Regions from separate parts of the Paenibacillus sp. 4624 genome, predicted to be linked through region 1. Evidence: a T-box and tRNA genes for the amino acid it is inferred to sense, from the RefSeq annotation. Region 1 holds a T-box; the other regions hold tRNA genes.
What was found. The T-box of region 1 lies ahead of leuS (leucine--tRNA ligase). A T-box ahead of a tRNA ligase gene usually reads a tRNA of that ligase, here a tRNA-Leu.
Positions count from the first base shown of each region.

Region 1 (6,006 bases):
TCCGCATGAATGGTACGAATACAGCGTTGCTTTTTAACCATTTCCTCCTGGCCGTCCGTGACTACAAGTTCATATTCTTCCGATATCATGCAACCTTCCTCGGAGCAATCCGCTACTCCCATCGGTGCTCCGTTATAGGCAGTACCCAGCAGCTTTTTCCCTTGAACCAGCACAGCTCCTACATGCCGGCGCGGACAACGGGAACGTGTCGATACCATATAAGCAATGTCCATAAAATACGTATCCCAGTCCTTGCGAAGCTCTATTGCACTCATGCCGTTTTCTCCTCCCGCCTTGAAGCTATTACTATTATGCTGAACTTTTAGCGAATCTGTACATACGGAGCCATCTTCTCCAGCATCTTCATGCCTATGCCCTTCACCTTGGTAAGATCACTAACTTTGGTAAAAGGACCATGTGCATTGCGATAATCCACAATAGCTTGAGCTTTCTTCTGTCCAATCCCCGGAAGCTCCGTGAGTTTGGTGACAGATGCCGTATTCACATCGATCTTACCGTGATCTGCCGTCTCACTGGTTGTTTTGTCAGCCGGTTTAGATGCTGTTTCAGATACAGATGAACGGCTTTCATTTAACTGGGTCTCTGGCTGAGCCGGTGGATTGCCTTGATTGCTTGACACAGTAGGAGCAACATTAGGCTCCTGAATCTTCGAATCCTGTGCTGAAGCAACATCGTCCGATTGCCGCTCGTTCCCATCACCTTTAGGCGCAACATCAGCTGAATACTCGGTAACCAAAGCAGCCGACTGTATAGCAGAAGAATTCTGCTCACTTGTCGGCTGATTGGAGCCGAGCTGCATCGGTTCCCAGCCGCTAGGTGGCTGTTCACTTTTGCCCGACCATAATATCAGTATACATCCAACCACTGCCGCAGCAATGGACAACACTTTGTTCCATCTCATCTTCCGCACACTCCCTCTTATTCAAAATAGAGATCATTTCGAACACGGGCGGTGCTTCCGAACCGTTTAATGCTATGGCGTACATAAATTACATATTTTCATGTCATGTGAACCAGAGTCCCCCGCATACAATAGAGGGAAGATACTGCGCCATTACCGTAAAGCATGAAAGGAGGCCTGAACCAATGAAGGTTGGATTTATCGGAACCGGCAGCATGGGCAGTCTGTTGATCTATGCCCTGATCCAATCCGGTGCACTCGAACCCCGTCAGATTGCAGCAAGCAATCGAACTCCATCCAAAGTACGTCAGCTTTCCCTCCGCTACCCAGGGCTGCATGAATCACAGAGCAATCGGGAAACAGTCATTCGTAGCAACATCATCTTCCTGTGCGTGAAACCGCTGGAATTCAGACATGTCATTGATGATATCCTGCCTGTTGTGAATTCCAATCACATAATTGTCTCGATCACCAGCCCCGTGCAGCTGCGCCATCTGGAATCTTCACTTCCTTGCAAAGTCTCCAAGGTTATCCCCAGTGTTACACATCAGGTTGGCAGCGGAGCAAGCCTATTCATCCATGGTGAACGCATGACTGCCGAAGATCGCTCTCTGCTCGAAGGCCTGATGAGTCATATCGGCAAACCATATCAAGTGGATGAAGCCTGCACCCGAATCACATCTGATTTCTCCAGCTGTGGCCCCGCATTCATATCCTTCTTTTTGGAGCAATGGATTGAAAGTGCTGTTCGACTGACAGGTATCAAGCGTGCGGACGCTTGTGCCCTTGCCGGTGAGATGCTTCTAGGAACAGGCAAGCTGCTCACCGAGGGAGGTTATACTCCACAAGAGCTTCAAGCTCGTGTCGCTGTACCTGGCGGAATTACCGCTCAGGCACTTGCACTACTGAGAAACAACCTGGATGGCGTATTTGACAGCCTGATCCATACGACACATGAAAAATACGATGAAGATTTAGTCAAACTGGATGAGGTATTCCGTGCCAGCGAGATTAACCGGCAACAATATTAACCAGTTTGCCTGGAACGGCAATGACTTTGCGAATAGTCTTGCCTTCCAGTGCCTGTTTCACAGGTGCAAGTTCCATGGTGTAATCCTGCATTCCCTGTGCATCTAGATCCTTCGCAATGGTCGCACGAGTTACAATTTTGCCATTCACTTGAACCACGATTTCCACTTCTGCATCCACAGTCATGGACTCATCGTATTCAGGCCAAGCTACGTAAGAGATTCCGCCTTCATGTCCAAGACGACTCCACAGTTCCTCTGCCATATGCGGTGCCAAAGGTGACAGCAATTGAACGAAGTTCTCCATCGCTTCGCGAGGCAGCGTCTCTGCTTTGTACGCGTCGTTGATGAAGATCATCAATTGGCTGATCGCCGTGTTGAAGCGCAGATGCTCCAGGTCTTCTGTGACTTTTTTGATCGTTTTGTGTGCTGTCCGTTTGAACTCATCGGTTCCACCTTCAGCCGTAATTTTCTCATTGATCGCACCAGTATCTTCGTTAATGAACAGGCGCCATACGCGTGACAGGAAACGGTGCATTCCCTCTACCCCGTTTGCGTTCCAAGGTTTAGTCGCTTCCAGAGGGCCCATAAACATTTCATAGAGACGCAGTGTATCTGCACCGAATTCGTTCACAATCTCATCTGGATTGATGACATTTCCCCGAGATTTACTCATTTTTTCATTGTTCGTTCCCAGAATCATACCTTGGTTAACCAGTTTATGGAACGGTTCTTTTGTGTGTACGACACCCAGATCATACAGCACTTTGTGCCAGAAACGAGCATACAACAAGTGCAGTACTGCATGTTCTGCTCCACCGATATACAGGTCAACTGGCAGCCATTGCTGTTGTTTTTCCTGTGAGATCAGTTCCTTGTCATTGTGTGGATCAATAAACCGCAGGTAATACCAGCAACTTCCGGCCCATTGTGGCATCGTGTTGGTTTCGCGGCGAGCTTTCATGCCTGTTTCCGGATCAACCGTATTTACCCAATCCGTTACGTTTGCCAGTGGGGATTCCCCTGTACCTGAAGGTTTGATCTGGTCGATGTCAGGCAGCAGCAATGGCAATTGATCTTCTGGTACAGTCTTCATCGTCCCGTCTTCCAGATGCAGAATCGGAATCGGCTCTCCCCAATAACGTTGACGGCTGAACAGCCAGTCGCGCAGACGGTACGTTGTTTTTCCTTGTCCTTTGCCGTTCTCTTCGAGCCAAGCGATCATTTTCGCCGCGGCTTCTTCATTGTTCAAACCGCTCAGGAAATCGGAGTTCACATGTGCGCCGTCACCTGTATACGCCTCTTTTGTAACATCTCCGCCGGTAATGACTTCAATGATATTCAGATCGAACTGCTTCGCAAATTCCCAGTCACGTGCATCGTGACCCGGAACAGCCATAACAGCTCCTGTTCCGTAACCAGCCAGTACATAGTCAGCAATCCAGATCGGCAGCTTCGCTCCGTTGACCGGATTGATCGCGTATGCACCTGTGAACACACCTGTTTTGTCTTTGGCCAAGTCTGTACGTTCCAGATCAGTCTTACGCGCAGCCTGCTCCTGATAAGCTTTCACTGCCCCGCGTTGTTCTTCGGACGTAATCGCGTCAACCAATTCATGTTCTGGAGCCAGAACAGCAAAGCTTGCACCGAACAATGTGTCTGCACGGGTTGTGAATACTTTGATCACTTCTTCACGGCCTTCGATGGCAAAAACCACTTCAGCCCCGGTCGATTTGCCAATCCAGTTACGCTGCATATCCTTGATGCTTTCCGACCAGTCCAGCTCTTCCAGATCTTCCAGCAAACGCTCCGCGTATTCCGTAATTTTCAGTACCCATTGACGCATCGGTTTACGTACAACCGGGTGTCCGCCACGTTCACTCTTACCGTCAATAACCTCTTCGTTCGCCAGAACCGTGCCCAATGCTTCACACCAGTTCACCGGCACTTCATCGACATAGGCCAAACCTTTATTGTACAGCTGAATAAAGATCCACTGTGTCCATTTGTAATATTCAGGGTCTGTTGTACTGATCTCACGATCCCAGTCATATGAGAATCCGAGAGATTTGATCTGACGACGGAAATTGTCAATGTTGCGGAATGTGATATGACGCGGGTGCTCCCCCGTATCCAGTGCGTGCTGCTCTGCTGGCAGACCGAAAGCGTCCCAGCCCATTGGGTGCAGCACATTGTATCCACGCATCCGTTTGTAACGGGATACAATATCCGTTGCAGTATATCCTTCCGGGTGACCTACGTGCAGTCCTGAACCGGACGGATATGGGAACATATCCAGTGCATAAAACTTCGGTTTGGACGGGTCTTCTCCTGTTTTAAACGTTTTGTTTTCATCCCAATATTGCTGCCAACTTTTCTCCATCACTTGCGGCTGATAGCCGTGCTTCGGCTGATGATTCTCACTCATCTATAATTCCTCCTTCAGGTTATATGCGCTTGATAACAACAAAAAAACCTCAGCATCCCGTAGCGTTTGCAGCGCTAGGGACGAGAGGTTGAATTCCCGTGGTACCACCCTAGTTAGCGGACGAACGTGCTTCGTCATCCACTCCCTTTAGACCTGTAACGGCGGTTAACCGATGCGGATTTCCGGTTCTTCCCACAAGGCATAGAACTTTGTAATCACCGCATTTCTCCAAGGCGAGTTCGCAAAATACTGTCAATCGGCTTGCACCAACCGCCGACTCTCTGTCATGTACAGCACCTGCTACTGATCCTTATCATCGAAATATGTATACAATATAGGAAGCATTATATAAAAATGCAAGCTCAAAGTCAATATGACATGTCACAATCTCTTTCTCACAAGTCAGACTGTATTGCCCATCACATGCCAACTGGCCTTACTCACATTTTTCTAAACCGTTCAATGCCTTCATGCAAATTACGAATCGTCCAGTCGATATGCTCATTGTTATCATACAGACGGTAATCGCATTCAATCCGTAGCGCAAGATCAAAATACAAATCGTACAAACCTCTGCGCTTCCGCTCATGATCCGTCTCAACCTCACGTCCATATCCTTTGAGAAAACCCGGAGTATAGTTAAAATGACTGAAATAATGCTCCATGAGCGGATCGCCCCATAGCGAGCGTTCAAAATCTATAATTGCCGTAATTTGTTTATCCTGGACCAGCACATTGCCATCCCATAGATCCCAGCTGATCAGGGAAGGTTCTGTCACCTCATCCAGTGCATCTGATTTCTCATCAATTAAACGTCTCAGCTCATTGTAATCAATGCCGATGTCAACTCCCGCCTCTTCACCATCCGCAAGCATATCATCCATGAGCATCAAGAAAGCTTCTCTCCACGTCGCACGTTGTCTGTCCTTTCCGGAAAAATAACCAAACCTCTCCCCCTTAATCTCGTTGATTCGCTGGTTATACCAGCCTAACTGCTGTTCAACCGCTTCCTGATCTTCGGCAGTAAACTGTGCTTTCACCTGGTTGTATGGAATCCCAGACATAAACTCCATAATGAAATACTGGGCGGGGGCCATGATTAATGAAGCATCGTATGCCAGTACCAGAGGCACAGGGACATCCTTCAACTCAGCAACATGCTTGAGTGCTTCCACTTCGGCCGTCATTAAATCCTGTTCACAACGCATTAGATTGGTCGTAGCCGCAGGTGCAATTTTAAGAACAACTTTCCGTCCATCATCAAGCAAAATTTTATAAGCATGGTTGGCCCAGCCATCAATCATTTCCTCGTAATCTTGAATCGATACAGCAAGGTGATGCTTAATGATCTGATCCAGCTGTTCTTTGGACAATCTCGTTTTATATGTACTTTCCATCTCTACAAATCCCCCTGTGATTGGAATGTGGTTCGCTCGTTTAGAAAACGTTTTCCTTTTTCAATTCATTATGTCTCTCTTTGCTCCAAGCGGCAATACTTTTTATCATATCTGTTCAAAAAAAACTGCCTCTAGCAACATACTTACGTGTTGCACAAGGACAGTTTCTTATCCGAATTAATTTAAATTAGTTAAGCATCGCTATTTATATCTCATTAAGCATTCATTTTA
Region 1 covers NZ_JBNDJR010000001.1:499,900-505,905, reverse strand. Annotated here, with positions in the region: gene ABIE27_RS02295 (deoxycytidylate deaminase) at 1-275, opposite strand, end outside; gene ABIE27_RS02290 (ComEA family DNA-binding protein) at 323-922, opposite strand; gene comER (late competence protein ComER) at 1,108-1,953, shown strand; gene leuS (leucine--tRNA ligase) at 1,934-4,378, opposite strand; T-box leader at 4,452-4,704, opposite strand; gene ABIE27_RS02275 (phosphotransferase family protein) at 4,819-5,775, opposite strand; gene ABIE27_RS02270 (class I SAM-dependent DNA methyltransferase) at 5,999-6,006, opposite strand, start outside.

Region 2 (6,006 bases), 180 kb from region 1:
CACTTAATGTTTTGGAATTTGGATACGTAGTCAAGTTAAGAAAAGAATTGCAGACAGACTTGATTAAAGCTTTTTACTGCTACTCTTTTTATGTAAACGCCTAGGAACTCATTTTTATTTTACTGCAGACTACATTAAACCTTGATTTTACTAATGCCTCCCAGTCTAACTATCTTTTTAGGTCTGAGGGGCTTATGTAGCTGCCTCCGAGGATGTGTCGGGGTAGTAGCATTCTGAAAATGGCGTGTTATACTAACTCCATTGTTAAGCAAAACTTGATCGTTTTCAGTAGGGCCATCACCATTCGTAATAAGAGCGGATACCTCAAATGCTTGAGGCCATCCCGCTAAAGGATCATCCGCGCTATTGGGACGAGGAACACGCAGATTCTCTCTTAGCCAAGCGAAACTCTGATACTCAGAATCACTAATCCTTTTGTTGGTTAATGAATCTTCCTTCCCACGTAGCTTTGCATCCCAAATGGCTTTGATATCCCTATATGTCGGATTAACACCTGCATTGCCAACTTGCAAACTGATATCAGGTGCTCGTAATTCACCAAACGGATCCTTTATTTTTGTCCCATGAACAACCTGCCACTTTTCTTTAGTCACCTTATTCTCAAGAATAAAATAGCTAAAGTTACGTTTTAGTCCCGGCTTCCTTGGTAAGACAATGTTCCCTTGACCTTGTCGATTTTCTACAGACCCGGACCATCCCCCCTTTGTCATATGGTCGAGGAGACTAAACAGTACCTTCATTTCAAACAAATAATCTGCTGCGTAGTTTGGATTAGCAACTGATGTGTATAGATCTTCACGAGGCAATAAATTAATTACTCTGCTTAAATCTTTTGAGAGCTTTTGAATGTTTTTCACCATTTGTGGGGACGCCATTTTTTATTTTCACCTCTTCGATTATTACTATTTTCCTCGGTATCGTTTTGTAACATCTCATTTATCATATTCCAGTTAGGTTTAATTTCTTGAAGTAAATCTGGCGCTTGACTAATTAGTTCGGATATACTCCATTTATCCCCCCGACTTTCTCTTTCCAAATCCATTTCATTATTATAATCTGGCATTCTCGCTTCCACACGAGTATTCTCTAGTCCCATACGTGCCAAAGATTCCCTAAATACTGGCTCCGTTTCCGAACCAATCTCTAGTGGCTGAAATACTAGTTTGTTTAAAAAACCTAGTAGTTCATCTGTTGGAAAAATATCATTCTTTATGCCCTGTTCTTTAGCTGATTTCTCAGCCATTGAGCTATATTCTAGATAAGCCCTCCAATTAGAAGGTATATGCCGAAGCAACCCAAAATACAACGATCTTCTGACATTTACTGTACCAGTAATTAAAGTCTTTAAATCTTCCTCTTCGATTCGTCCTAAATGACGAAAGTTCAAGAAAGGCTTGCTAAAGTTTGATACGCGGACAAGACTAAACATAAAAGCTCCTAATGTTCTATCTTCTGGGAGTGAGTCAAATTTATCTAGCTGTAATTTGGTTAGATATAAACGCTCAGTTTCTTCGTTTATCGTTTGTTGTTCTTGCACTTCCACCTTGCAATCTATAATATTAGATGTTCCGAGAAATTGAAGTTCATCACCACTTCCATAAGCAAACAGTATAGTATCACCAACATTTACTGGCCATCGCCGTTTTGAATACTCTTGAATCGTGCTATATGCTCTAAAAAAGCCTCTCACACGATCTATTTTGTACAAAAAAATAGTCAATATTAATTTCCCCCTCTATTATTACGATTGTGCAATATTCTTTCAATGGGCATAGTAACTGAAGCTGCAATCATCTTTTTGCATGGTCAAGCTTAGTGGTCTATACTATTTTTTCTATGTAATTCTTTGAATCTCTATGAATCCAAAAAAAATGAAGCTGAATGCAATAATAAGTCTTCTTTATATGGGCATGAATATTTCAGTTGTGGAATAGAAGTATATAAACGATGTTAAAAAACAGACCCAGAACATGAAACAACTTCCATAGTGAATAACATTGTAAGATTATTTTTTACGTGTGGAGTCTCTCCATCGATAAGCAAGGTGAGTAATATTACGTAATATTTGGCAATCTGACCTTATACAATAAAAACAGTTCAATCATTATAGTGAGTTCAACGTATACATCCACTTTACACAAAAAGTGGATTCGATGCTACCGAACCCACACAAAAAAATAAGGGTTCCAGCTCTAACGAGCTGAAACCCTTATTCTAAGGATGCCGAGGACCGGGATCGAACCGGTACGGTAGTCACCTACCGCAGGATTTTAAGTCCTGTGCGTCTGCCAATTCCGCCACCCCGGCGTATGTAATATTTTCTTGGCGACAAGAAATATCTTACCATGAATAAATTAATAATGCAACCTTTTTTCCTAAAAAAAATGAAACAGGCACTGCAAGCGCCAGCTCACAGTGCCTAGAAAGTCCGAGTTGCGGTCCCGGACTTCCGATAAACCATCTATATTAAGGGAGGTGTGAGATAAGAATACCTCCCCAACATTAAAGGAACCTAAAATCAGCCTTAAATTAAACTAAAAAAGCAAAATAGGCTTCACACGACCAACCTGCTCCTCACTGCACTCTACAAAAACTAAAATATGACCTTGCAGTAGCCAGTCTTCATAATGACATGCATCTTCTTCCGGAATGCCTGCTTCAGTCAGCGTTAAGACCAGATCATCCGTCTCACTTCCGATCTCATTGCCAGCTAATCTTCGCACCGCTTTCCCGATGGAGGCGGTCTGATCCATTCGTTTTCCCAGCCCGGCTAATATGCCTTTCAGCGCTCCAAACGCGCCATCTGTTCCAGCACCCTTTAGCGGTTTGGGCAACCCTGTCTTCTCGCTGATCATCTCCAAATTTAGCTGCTCTTTGGCTACCGCCCCCAAATATTGATTCTCAATACCTTCCTTCTTTACGGCATTCAACATAATAATCGCTTCGTGCTCCGAACGAGCAAGCCCTACAAACAGTTTCGTCATCAGTTCCCCTCCTCTTCCTCATACCTTATATAACCCTGTAGCTTATGTTCAGTAACGTATTTCCACTCGCTAAGTCAATTCACCCAGAACAGTTTGATCATTTCTCTACTGGAAATCTATGCCTAGTTCTGATAGACTAGATAAAGAAGACAAATTAACCATTGAAATTATCGACATAACGATGAACATCTTATAAATCAGGAGCAATGACTTATGAAAAAAGAGGTAGAAATTGCCATTCGGCGCAATCAACAGATTATGGTTCGGAATACAAGCGGGCAGACCGTAACTGGTTTCCCAGAGCGCTCAGCAGACAGCTCTATTCTCTCCTTACGAACTGTACAGGGAAATGTGTGGATTCCGTTTGATGAAGTCGAACATGTCACTCGCCTGTTAACCCTTCGCTCTCACCATCTGGGCACGATGCAACTCGTTTAGATAGTTGTCCGCAAGCATATTCATTTCAGTTGCTCTCATTACAAGAGAACTTAAACACGAGCTAATAGATAAAGATAAACTGTAGACGAGAAATTTAAATGTTCTACTACAGCCAACTTATATTTAAAGACCAGACGCCTCCAACGTCTGGTTTTTCTTATGATGCCATTTTTTATATTTCTCCTAGTCGAAAAACACTCTGAATCCTTCCATTGCTGCAACATGTACTGGTGTACTGGACTACTTCACAACAAATTTAACACGCGTACCATCCGGATATGTACTTAGTTGATTGCCTACCCATGAGCCTGCACCGCGGTTATCCTTTGGCGTAATATACTGGATATCCGCACCCTTACCGCCTTCTGCACACATTGCCATAGGCCACTCATCCCGATCCTTGCCTTTTTTGACCGGTACACCTTTCAGTGACAGTTCCCTGTTCCCCTCAGCACCTTTACGGTCGATCGTACAGACATCGGAATGTCCCGCTTGGATGGCCTTTCGGATATGGTTTGCTGTTTCGGGATACCGCTCTGCCGGAAAAGTGATCGTATGATCTACACTCTTGTCGGTTGTTTTGAACGGAGACGGGATGTCCAGCGGCCACTCTCCTCCTGCCAAGGCGTACACAGCAATCACGACCATGCCCACTAACGTCAGTATTTTACTTTTGAACCCCCGGCTTCCTCTATTGCTTCTTCTGCTGCGTCTCTTACTCATGATGCGCCTCCCCCATATAACACTAACATCCCTAGCATTATAACAGAACGCCAGTTCGTAAAACAATCCATTCCACAACAATATTCAACATAAAAAAACAGCCGGATTCATCCGGCCGCTCCCTGCATATCTTATCCTGTGTTATAAACACTCTGCGCACTTCCAAAAGGCACGGTCACTTGAAACTCTGTTCCTTTTCCTTCAGCACTATCTACATTAATACTGCCGTTCATTAATTCCAACAGATCTTTGCAGATGGTTAATCCAAGTCCACTTCCGCCGAACCTTCTTGCATGGGAGATATCGGATTGCGTAAAAGCATCAAACAATTGGCCGATCTGATGAGACGGAATTCCGATGCCCGTATCCCGTACAGAGAAAGTCAACATCGTCTCCTCATGTGATTGTTCCCTTACGTCCACGAGAAGCTGCACTTCTCCTTGTTCTGTAAACTTAATGGCATTGCTCAGCAAATTATCCAGCACCTGCCGTAGCCTCAATGGGTCGCCCCACAGCACGTCAGGAATGTTCAAATCAGCATGGCAAACGAATCGAATTTGTTTATTCATGGCTGCCAGCTCATGCGTCTTCACAATTTGCTGAATCAGCTTCAATGGCTGGAATTCAATATGCTCCACTCCCATTTTGCCTCTGCCAATTTTTGCCATATCCAGACTGTTGTTTACGATGTTCAGAAGCGCCTCTCCGGATTGACGTGCCAGATCCAGATATTCTTTTTGCTCTTCGGTAACAGTGCCCATTCCCGCAAGCTCGATCATGCCCATGATGCCGTTTAACGGTGTACGAAGCTCATGATTCAACTTGCCGATGAATTCCAGCTGCCCTCTGCTTGTTTTCTCAGTCATAGACGCTGCCGTCTTCAGCTGCTGCTCCGCATATTTCCGTTCAGAGATGTCATATTGAATACCGACAAAATAAATACATTCACCGGATTCATTGAAAATGGGATCGATATTCAGCTCATTCCAGAATTTCTGACCACTTTTGGTATAGTTTAAAATGTCAACCTTAATGGATTGTTGTTTACTTATTGCCTCCCGAATACGTGAAACGGTTTCGGGATCTGTATCTGTCCCCTGTAGAAATCGGCAATTCCGTCCGATCGACTCTTCGTACGCATAGCCGGTTAATCAGGTAAAATGGTCGTTAACATACATGAGCGGAAGCTCAGGCGAGGTAGCGTCAACTACCGTAACGGAGGATTTTAATTTCGAGATAATAAATTCCCATTGCATGGGAAGTTGATTATATAAACTCATGCCTGTGTCTCCTCCATCTCACATCCTTAACTCCAGATGGTATGTGTTGATATTAAACAATCTATTTTATTGTACCACAGTTATTCAAACAATGTAGTTCTTGGGTAATAGTTCTTAATCATATCAATCTTTATCCATTCACAATTACCTGCCTATTCTCAGAAATACACAGATAAAGTTTATTCATCATCGTCCGTATGCTGATTGTCTACATTTTTTCCAGGCGCAGACCTTAAAGGCGGGGCCGTTAATGGTTGACGAGGAAGGAAGATCGACGATGAAAACTCTCTTTTTTATATTTATGGTGTTGTGTATCATCAATCTATGTTTCCCCAAGTTTGGCTGGTATCTTCGTTATGGCTGGATTGTACAAGGTGAGACGGAACCCAGCAAATCTTACATGACTATGGTGCGAATGTCTAGTCTGTTTATGCTGCTTACTGCTTTTACTCTTGCTATGGCATAATACAACAATACACTTGTATAAAGACCCGTTGCCTCCCTGCGTAGCTGGTCTTTTGTATCGCACTGACGGGAATATGATAACTTTGTTTGTGGTG
Region 2 covers NZ_JBNDJR010000001.1:675,596-681,601, reverse strand. Annotated here, with positions in the region: gene ABIE27_RS03100 (hypothetical protein) at 135-881, opposite strand; gene ABIE27_RS03095 (hypothetical protein) at 875-1,741, opposite strand; tRNA gene ABIE27_RS03090 (tRNA-Leu) at 2,243-2,328, opposite strand; gene ABIE27_RS03085 (general stress protein) at 2,556-3,005, opposite strand; gene ABIE27_RS03080 (hypothetical protein) at 3,219-3,443, shown strand; gene ABIE27_RS03075 (NucA/NucB deoxyribonuclease domain-containing protein) at 3,684-4,166, opposite strand; gene ABIE27_RS03070 (sensor histidine kinase) at 4,298-5,032, opposite strand; partial or broken gene ABIE27_RS03065 (PAS domain-containing protein) at 5,060-5,305, opposite strand; gene ABIE27_RS03060 (hypothetical protein) at 5,318-5,446, opposite strand; gene ABIE27_RS03055 (DUF6199 family natural product biosynthesis protein) at 5,724-5,912, shown strand.
Region 2: it has a tRNA-Leu gene. The T-box ahead of leuS (leucine--tRNA ligase) is inferred to sense a tRNA for this amino acid. The anticodon was not compared.

Region 3 (6,006 bases), on a different contig from region 1:
TTATTTATTGTAGTATTTGGTTAAAAAAATCGGAGGAAATATGCCTAATCAACCAGAACAACATTCCATCCAGGCGTGGTCTCTGATCAACCGTAAATATTTGGGAAAAGGTGTCCGTGTTAAACGGTTCCGCAAACCGACACGCTGTCAAATCCGCAATCGTGTTCTTCTTGCCGTGCTGATGGCCAACGATATTAAATTGTCTCAGCTCGCTGAAGACCTCTCGATCTCCTCACGCAGTGTAAGCGCGTGGGTGTATGAAGGGCGAATACCCGGCAGTACCAATCTGGACAAGACCTGTCAGTTGCTAGGCTACCCGCGCCATATTCTTTTTAATGAAGAGGTTGTGCGCAATAGTCCTGTCATCTGTCAACCTGAGCCTTCCCGCTTTATGAAGCGGACGGTAACCCGCTCTCCAGTGAGTAACCGTATTTTGACCGGCCTGTGTATGGTCCATGATTTGTCGGTGACAGATGTCAGCCACTGGATCGGGGTTCATCCCGGCACTTTCCGCAAATGGCTGCATCAGGGGACGCTGCCTTCTGCCGCGTTTCAGGAACAAGCGGAACAATTTTTCCGCATCCCGAAAACTATTCTGTTCGCAGATGTCATTCTTAAGGATCGTCGAAATCAATAAAACAGTGAACAGCCAATAGGCTCTGCGCCCCTCTCGGGGGCCAGAGCCTATTTAAATTGGATACGCCAGAATGATGAACGATGCATAATTCACCTAAAAAAACTACAAAATGAAACTGTACAGCGAACGATCATTACATTACATAAATGTTGGATACGTACGCAAACAACCAACTATCCTGATCCAAAAATGAACCACTCCATACTTTTATTTTAGAAGCAGGTGAATAAAATGAAAACTTCCAAACATCTGGGGATCGCCTTGGGCTTTCTCGCAGGAACCACCTTTGGCAGCGGAATCGCGTTTCTGTTTCGTTTCTCCCCTGTTCAGTTAATGCTTAGTGTTGCTCTATGCGGTTTAGCTGGTATTCTTTCAGGTTTGCTGACCAGTAAAATTTGGTATAACCGGATTCAGGAACGTTAATTTCATCTAACGCGGTCCTACACTGTACTACACAGCAGGTAACGAATCCCTAACTTCTGATCAGCCCTCTCCCTTAACAAAGAAAAGCAAACAAAAAAAGGCTTGTACACTTCCCAACCGGGCAACGTACAAACCTTTTTTGTTATGCGGTCGAGAGGACTCGAACCTCCACGGGGGGTTAGCCCACACGGACCTGAACCGTGCGCGTCTGCCAATTCCGCCACGACCGCATATTATGTATCTCTTCATCATCGATGAAAAGCATTCCGGTGAAGCAATTCCTTGTTTTACCGTAATTCAGAGTATACATGCTTCAAATTTATAATGCAACAACTTTTTTCAACCCTATAGAGAGACATATGTCCTTTTTTCACTAATCCAAACCGGCTATGTTTATCAATAGAAATTTCATACTGAAATAAAGCATATAAACCAACGAAGGAGTCTTTGATTTGCAAAATTCAAAACTATGTTTTATTGGGGCTGGATTTCATGCCTCCACGAATATTTACCCTGCAGCGATCGAAGCAGGCGCAACCATTCAGGCTGTGGCTACAAGGAATCTCGAACGTTCTCAGGCGGCCCTGGTGCGCTTTGGCAGTTCCGGTCAAGCCTATAATCATATTCGCCAAATGCTGGAGCAGGAAACCTGTGACGGGGTCGTCGTCGTTGCTCAGCCTGCGGATCAAACCAAACTTGCTCTGGAATGCATTGGGGCCGGTAAACATGTCTATGTGGACAAACCTCTCGGCTGGACTGCAGAAGAAGCCGAAAAGGTGGCCGAAGCAGCAGATCAGGCTGATGTTGTGGTCATGGTCGGTTTTATGAAACGTTATGCTCCGATTTATCAGAAACTCAAGGCACTCATTGATGAGAGAACACTCGGTAAAGTGCGCTCGTTCCAGATGAAATTTGCCGTAGATAGCACGCCCTTTTGCGAAAATGAAGAACAGTTCATAAAACTTGCTGCCATACATATGGTGGATCTCATGCGCTATTTATTTGGCGAAGTCACGCAAGTAACCGGAACTACTGTAAGAGACGGAAATCATATTAACCAGAGCATTTCCTTGATTTTCGATCAAGGTGTTACGGGCAGTGCCTATTTTACAGGAATGAGTGCATGGTCACGTGAAAGCGAAAGTGTTCTAGTTACTTTTGAGCACGGATTTGCACTAGCCGATGAGATCACCAAACTTACAATCCATGAAACTTATAGAGGAAATCAGCTTCCATGGAAGTCCCTTGGAGAACACGACTCGGTATACACACCTTCCGGCACGCCAATGTCTGGTGCCCATAGGGATCTTTATCTGCGTGGTTTTGTAGGCGAAATGAGACACTTTATGACCTGCTGTCAGACGGGGGCCGTTCCACTCTCAAGCGCCCGTGATAATGTTCGCACGATGGCTTTATGTGACCGAATCCTGTCATCTTTCATATAGAAACAGAAACAGACCCTGTCCATAAGGGTCTGTTCGGGTTCTTCTCTTCCTTTGTTTTCAGTGCCACTATTCTGCTTGTTCCACCGTCTGAATGATAACGGTCCGATTGCGCCCCTCTTCTTTGGCCAGATAGAGCGCATTATCTGCAAGATGAAACAATTCCGTTTCCAAGCGGGAATGCATTGGAAATTCAGCAATGCCTGCGGATATCGTAACCGTACGATCAACAGCGAGCACGCTTTCTTCAACCGAAATCCGAATGCGTTCGGCTATCTCATACGCCTTCTTCGAATCATAATCCCTCAACAGTACAACAAACTCTTCACCGCCAAACCGAAAACAAACATCCTCAGGCCTTACAGACATCTGAATCAACTTCGCGATCTGTTTTAAAACCTCATCTCCGGTCGAATGACCATAGGTATCATTAATTAACTTAAAGCGGTCGATATCGAGAACAATGATTGCAAATGGATTCTCATCATGAGTCCATGCCTGAATCACTTCCTCAAAGGTTCTGCGATTATTCAAACCTGTTAATGCGTCCGTTCTCGCATCATACACCAACTGATCCGTCTTGTTTCTGAAACTTGCCAGGGCTCCAAGAACTGTTCGGGTAAGCAAATCAGCTTCCCTGTTCCAATGCGGCTTCACGACAGGTAACTCCACCCGCCCTTTGTCCACTTGCTGCACAAGATCAGCCAAGAATACAAACGGATGTACCAGCTTCCGCGCAACTCTTAACACAATTAGAGTCAACAATATAAACGGCACAGCTATGTAAAGCAGCAACAGTCCAATCTGACGGTTTAACTGATCATATACGATTTGGGTTGGAGATACGACAACCACTCCCCAGTCGGTTGCTGGAACTTTGTAATATCCTGCAAGCGTATTAATCCCATCCAAATTCGTATATTGCTCTTGACCTGTCTGATTTTTTATCAGTTTCTGCACCACGGTATTATCCCTAATATCTCTGCCAATTCGGCTGACGTTGGGATGAAAAAGCAACGTTCCTTTATGGTCAACTATAAAAAAGTATGTTCCGTTATCGGTTTTAAGTTGACTTCCAAACGACAAATCGAGTATATTATTTTCCTGCAAATAGATGCTGCCACTAATCATGCCTTTGAACTTCCCCACCGGATCAACAATCGGTTCACTGAGAAAAACAATTCTACGATTCGTTCGCGGTGTGAGGTAGGCATCCGATACGTATGCGGCTTTTGATTTGATCGCCGCTTTGGCCGCCTCGGAGCTCACATGTCTACCAATGCTGGCCTGAGAATACGGTGATCTCGACAGTACAAGCCCCATCTTGTCTGTCAAAACCACAGCGTTAAAATAATCACTGCTATTATGGATGAGATCCAGCGCAGTGTTCAGCTTCTCCATATCATTGAAATCGACGTCTTTGAAATGTGCGGCTCCATACTTTAAGCTTTTTTTCATGGATTCAAATAAGGAGTTTAACGTTTGACTCATCTGTACAGCACTCGCATAGTTAACCGAGAGAGTATTGTTGATAAGAGATTGTTTCTGTGTGGTATACGAGGTAATTACCATGATCGTTAGCGTCATTAATACGGAAATGGTAACGAAACCACCAAACAATGCGGCAAGACTGACTTTTTTGAACTTCTTTACTTTTCTGCGTAATCTGGATTTTTTTTTATTTGCAATCATTTTGCTTCCCCCGGATTTTCATAAAAAAGCATACCTATATCATCATATAATAAAGTTGTTAAGAAACAATGAAGAGAACGAGATATCTTAACATTTATTTATAGGATTGACGAATTCATGACAAAATACTACCTCCGGGAAATCAGCGAATTCTCTTCATCTAGTTATCCTTCAATGATATAACCCTCTTCCAGGTTTTGCTCCACAAAGCCCGCCATATACCTCATCCGAACATCAATTGGACGAAGACTGCCCATCAATATGCGATTCTGGACGTCATTGGTCTCGGCCGGAAGTGCAAAGGCACGGACATAGGGAAATTCTATTGCAAGCGTTGTGTAGATTGCATTGACAAGCTGATCGTTTCCAGAACGTCCAAACACATTAAGCAGCACAGCACCACCCGCATACAGTTTGTCTTTTGCCATGTTAAAAAAAGAACGGTTTGTAAACTGTTCTGGTGTGCCCGTTGCCGTAAATGCATCTATAACGATATAATCGTACGTCGCAGCCTGCTCTCGTTCCAGCAGTTCTCGTCCATCACCCACCAGGACGGGTGACCCTTTGTATCCAAAAAAGTGCTGACTGATTTCCACAACCTCTGTATCCAGCTCCGCCACTTTAACTTGTCGATCAGACAGATATGAAGGAATTGTGCCAATACCCTGCCCCACGACGAATACACGATTGTAATGCGGATTATTTCGCTCCATCAGGTGCAGCATGGCCCTCGGGTACTCTAGAACAATTCTGGAAGGTTGCTCTAAATCAATCGCCCCCTGCACGGCATCATTGGAGAACTGCAATACGCGAAAATGTCCTTTTTCCCCGTAAAGCCTTTTCGTCTCGTACACAGTCAATTCATGCTGCTCACTTTTATTCCGGTATAGTACTCTCAACTTCCTGCTCCCTTCGGATGATACGTTGAACCTATGAAATCAATATTACAAAGAACCTGTGTAATCAATCTTGCAAACCAATCGCTTCGTGTAATGCCTGCACATAAGCCACGCCGAGATTGGAAAGTGACGTGCTTTTATGGCAAATCCACCCGACATTGATGGACTCTTCACATTCGAGCGGAACCGGAATGATCTCGTTGCCGTTCAGATCGGCGCTAAGCACTCCAGTCGAGATCGTATACCCGTTCAGACCGATAAGCAGATTAAATAAAGTTGCCCGGTCGTTCACCTGAATGCTTTTCGGATGAGATAACGTACTCAGAATTTCTTCGGAAAAATGAAAAGAATTATACTCCCCCTGGTCAAAGGACAAGTAAGGATAATCCTGAAGCTGCTCAATAGCCACGGACTCCTGCTTTGCAAGCGGATTGTTCACACTGATGAAAATATGTGGTTTCGCTGTAAACAGGCTTGTAAACACAAGTCCGGCATCCTTCAACAATTTGTTGATGACTTTGCTGTTGAATTCGTTCAGATAGAGGATGCCAATCTCACTCCGAAGGCTTTTTACATCCTGAATGATCTCATACGTCTTAGTCTCGCGCAGTGCAAGTTCATATTCATCATGACCATACTGCTGAACAAGCCTTACAAATGCATTCACGGCAAAAGCGTAGTGCTGGGTGGATACCGAAAAATGCTGCGGAGAAGGCTTCGCATTCAGATAACGATTCTCCAGCAATTCGGCCTGTTCGACGACCTGACGTGCATAACTTAGAAACTCCACTCCTTCTTTGGAAAGAGTAATGCCTTTATTGGTCCGTTCAAAAATGGTAATACGAAGCTCCTGTTCAAGATCGCGAATCGCATTCGATAAGCTCGGTTGGGAGATAAACAAACGTTTGGCGGC
Region 3 covers NZ_JBNDJR010000004.1:417,341-423,346, forward strand. Annotated here, with positions in the region: gene ABIE27_RS12335 (helix-turn-helix domain-containing protein) at 41-637, shown strand; gene ABIE27_RS12340 (hypothetical protein) at 869-1,060, shown strand; tRNA gene ABIE27_RS12345 (tRNA-Leu) at 1,206-1,290, opposite strand; gene ABIE27_RS12350 (Gfo/Idh/MocA family protein) at 1,513-2,505, shown strand; gene ABIE27_RS12355 (sensor domain-containing diguanylate cyclase) at 2,572-4,194, opposite strand; gene ABIE27_RS12360 (spermidine synthase) at 4,359-5,093, opposite strand; gene ABIE27_RS12365 (LysR family transcriptional regulator) at 5,158-6,006, opposite strand, start outside.
Region 3: it has a tRNA-Leu gene. The T-box ahead of leuS (leucine--tRNA ligase) is inferred to sense a tRNA for this amino acid. The anticodon was not compared.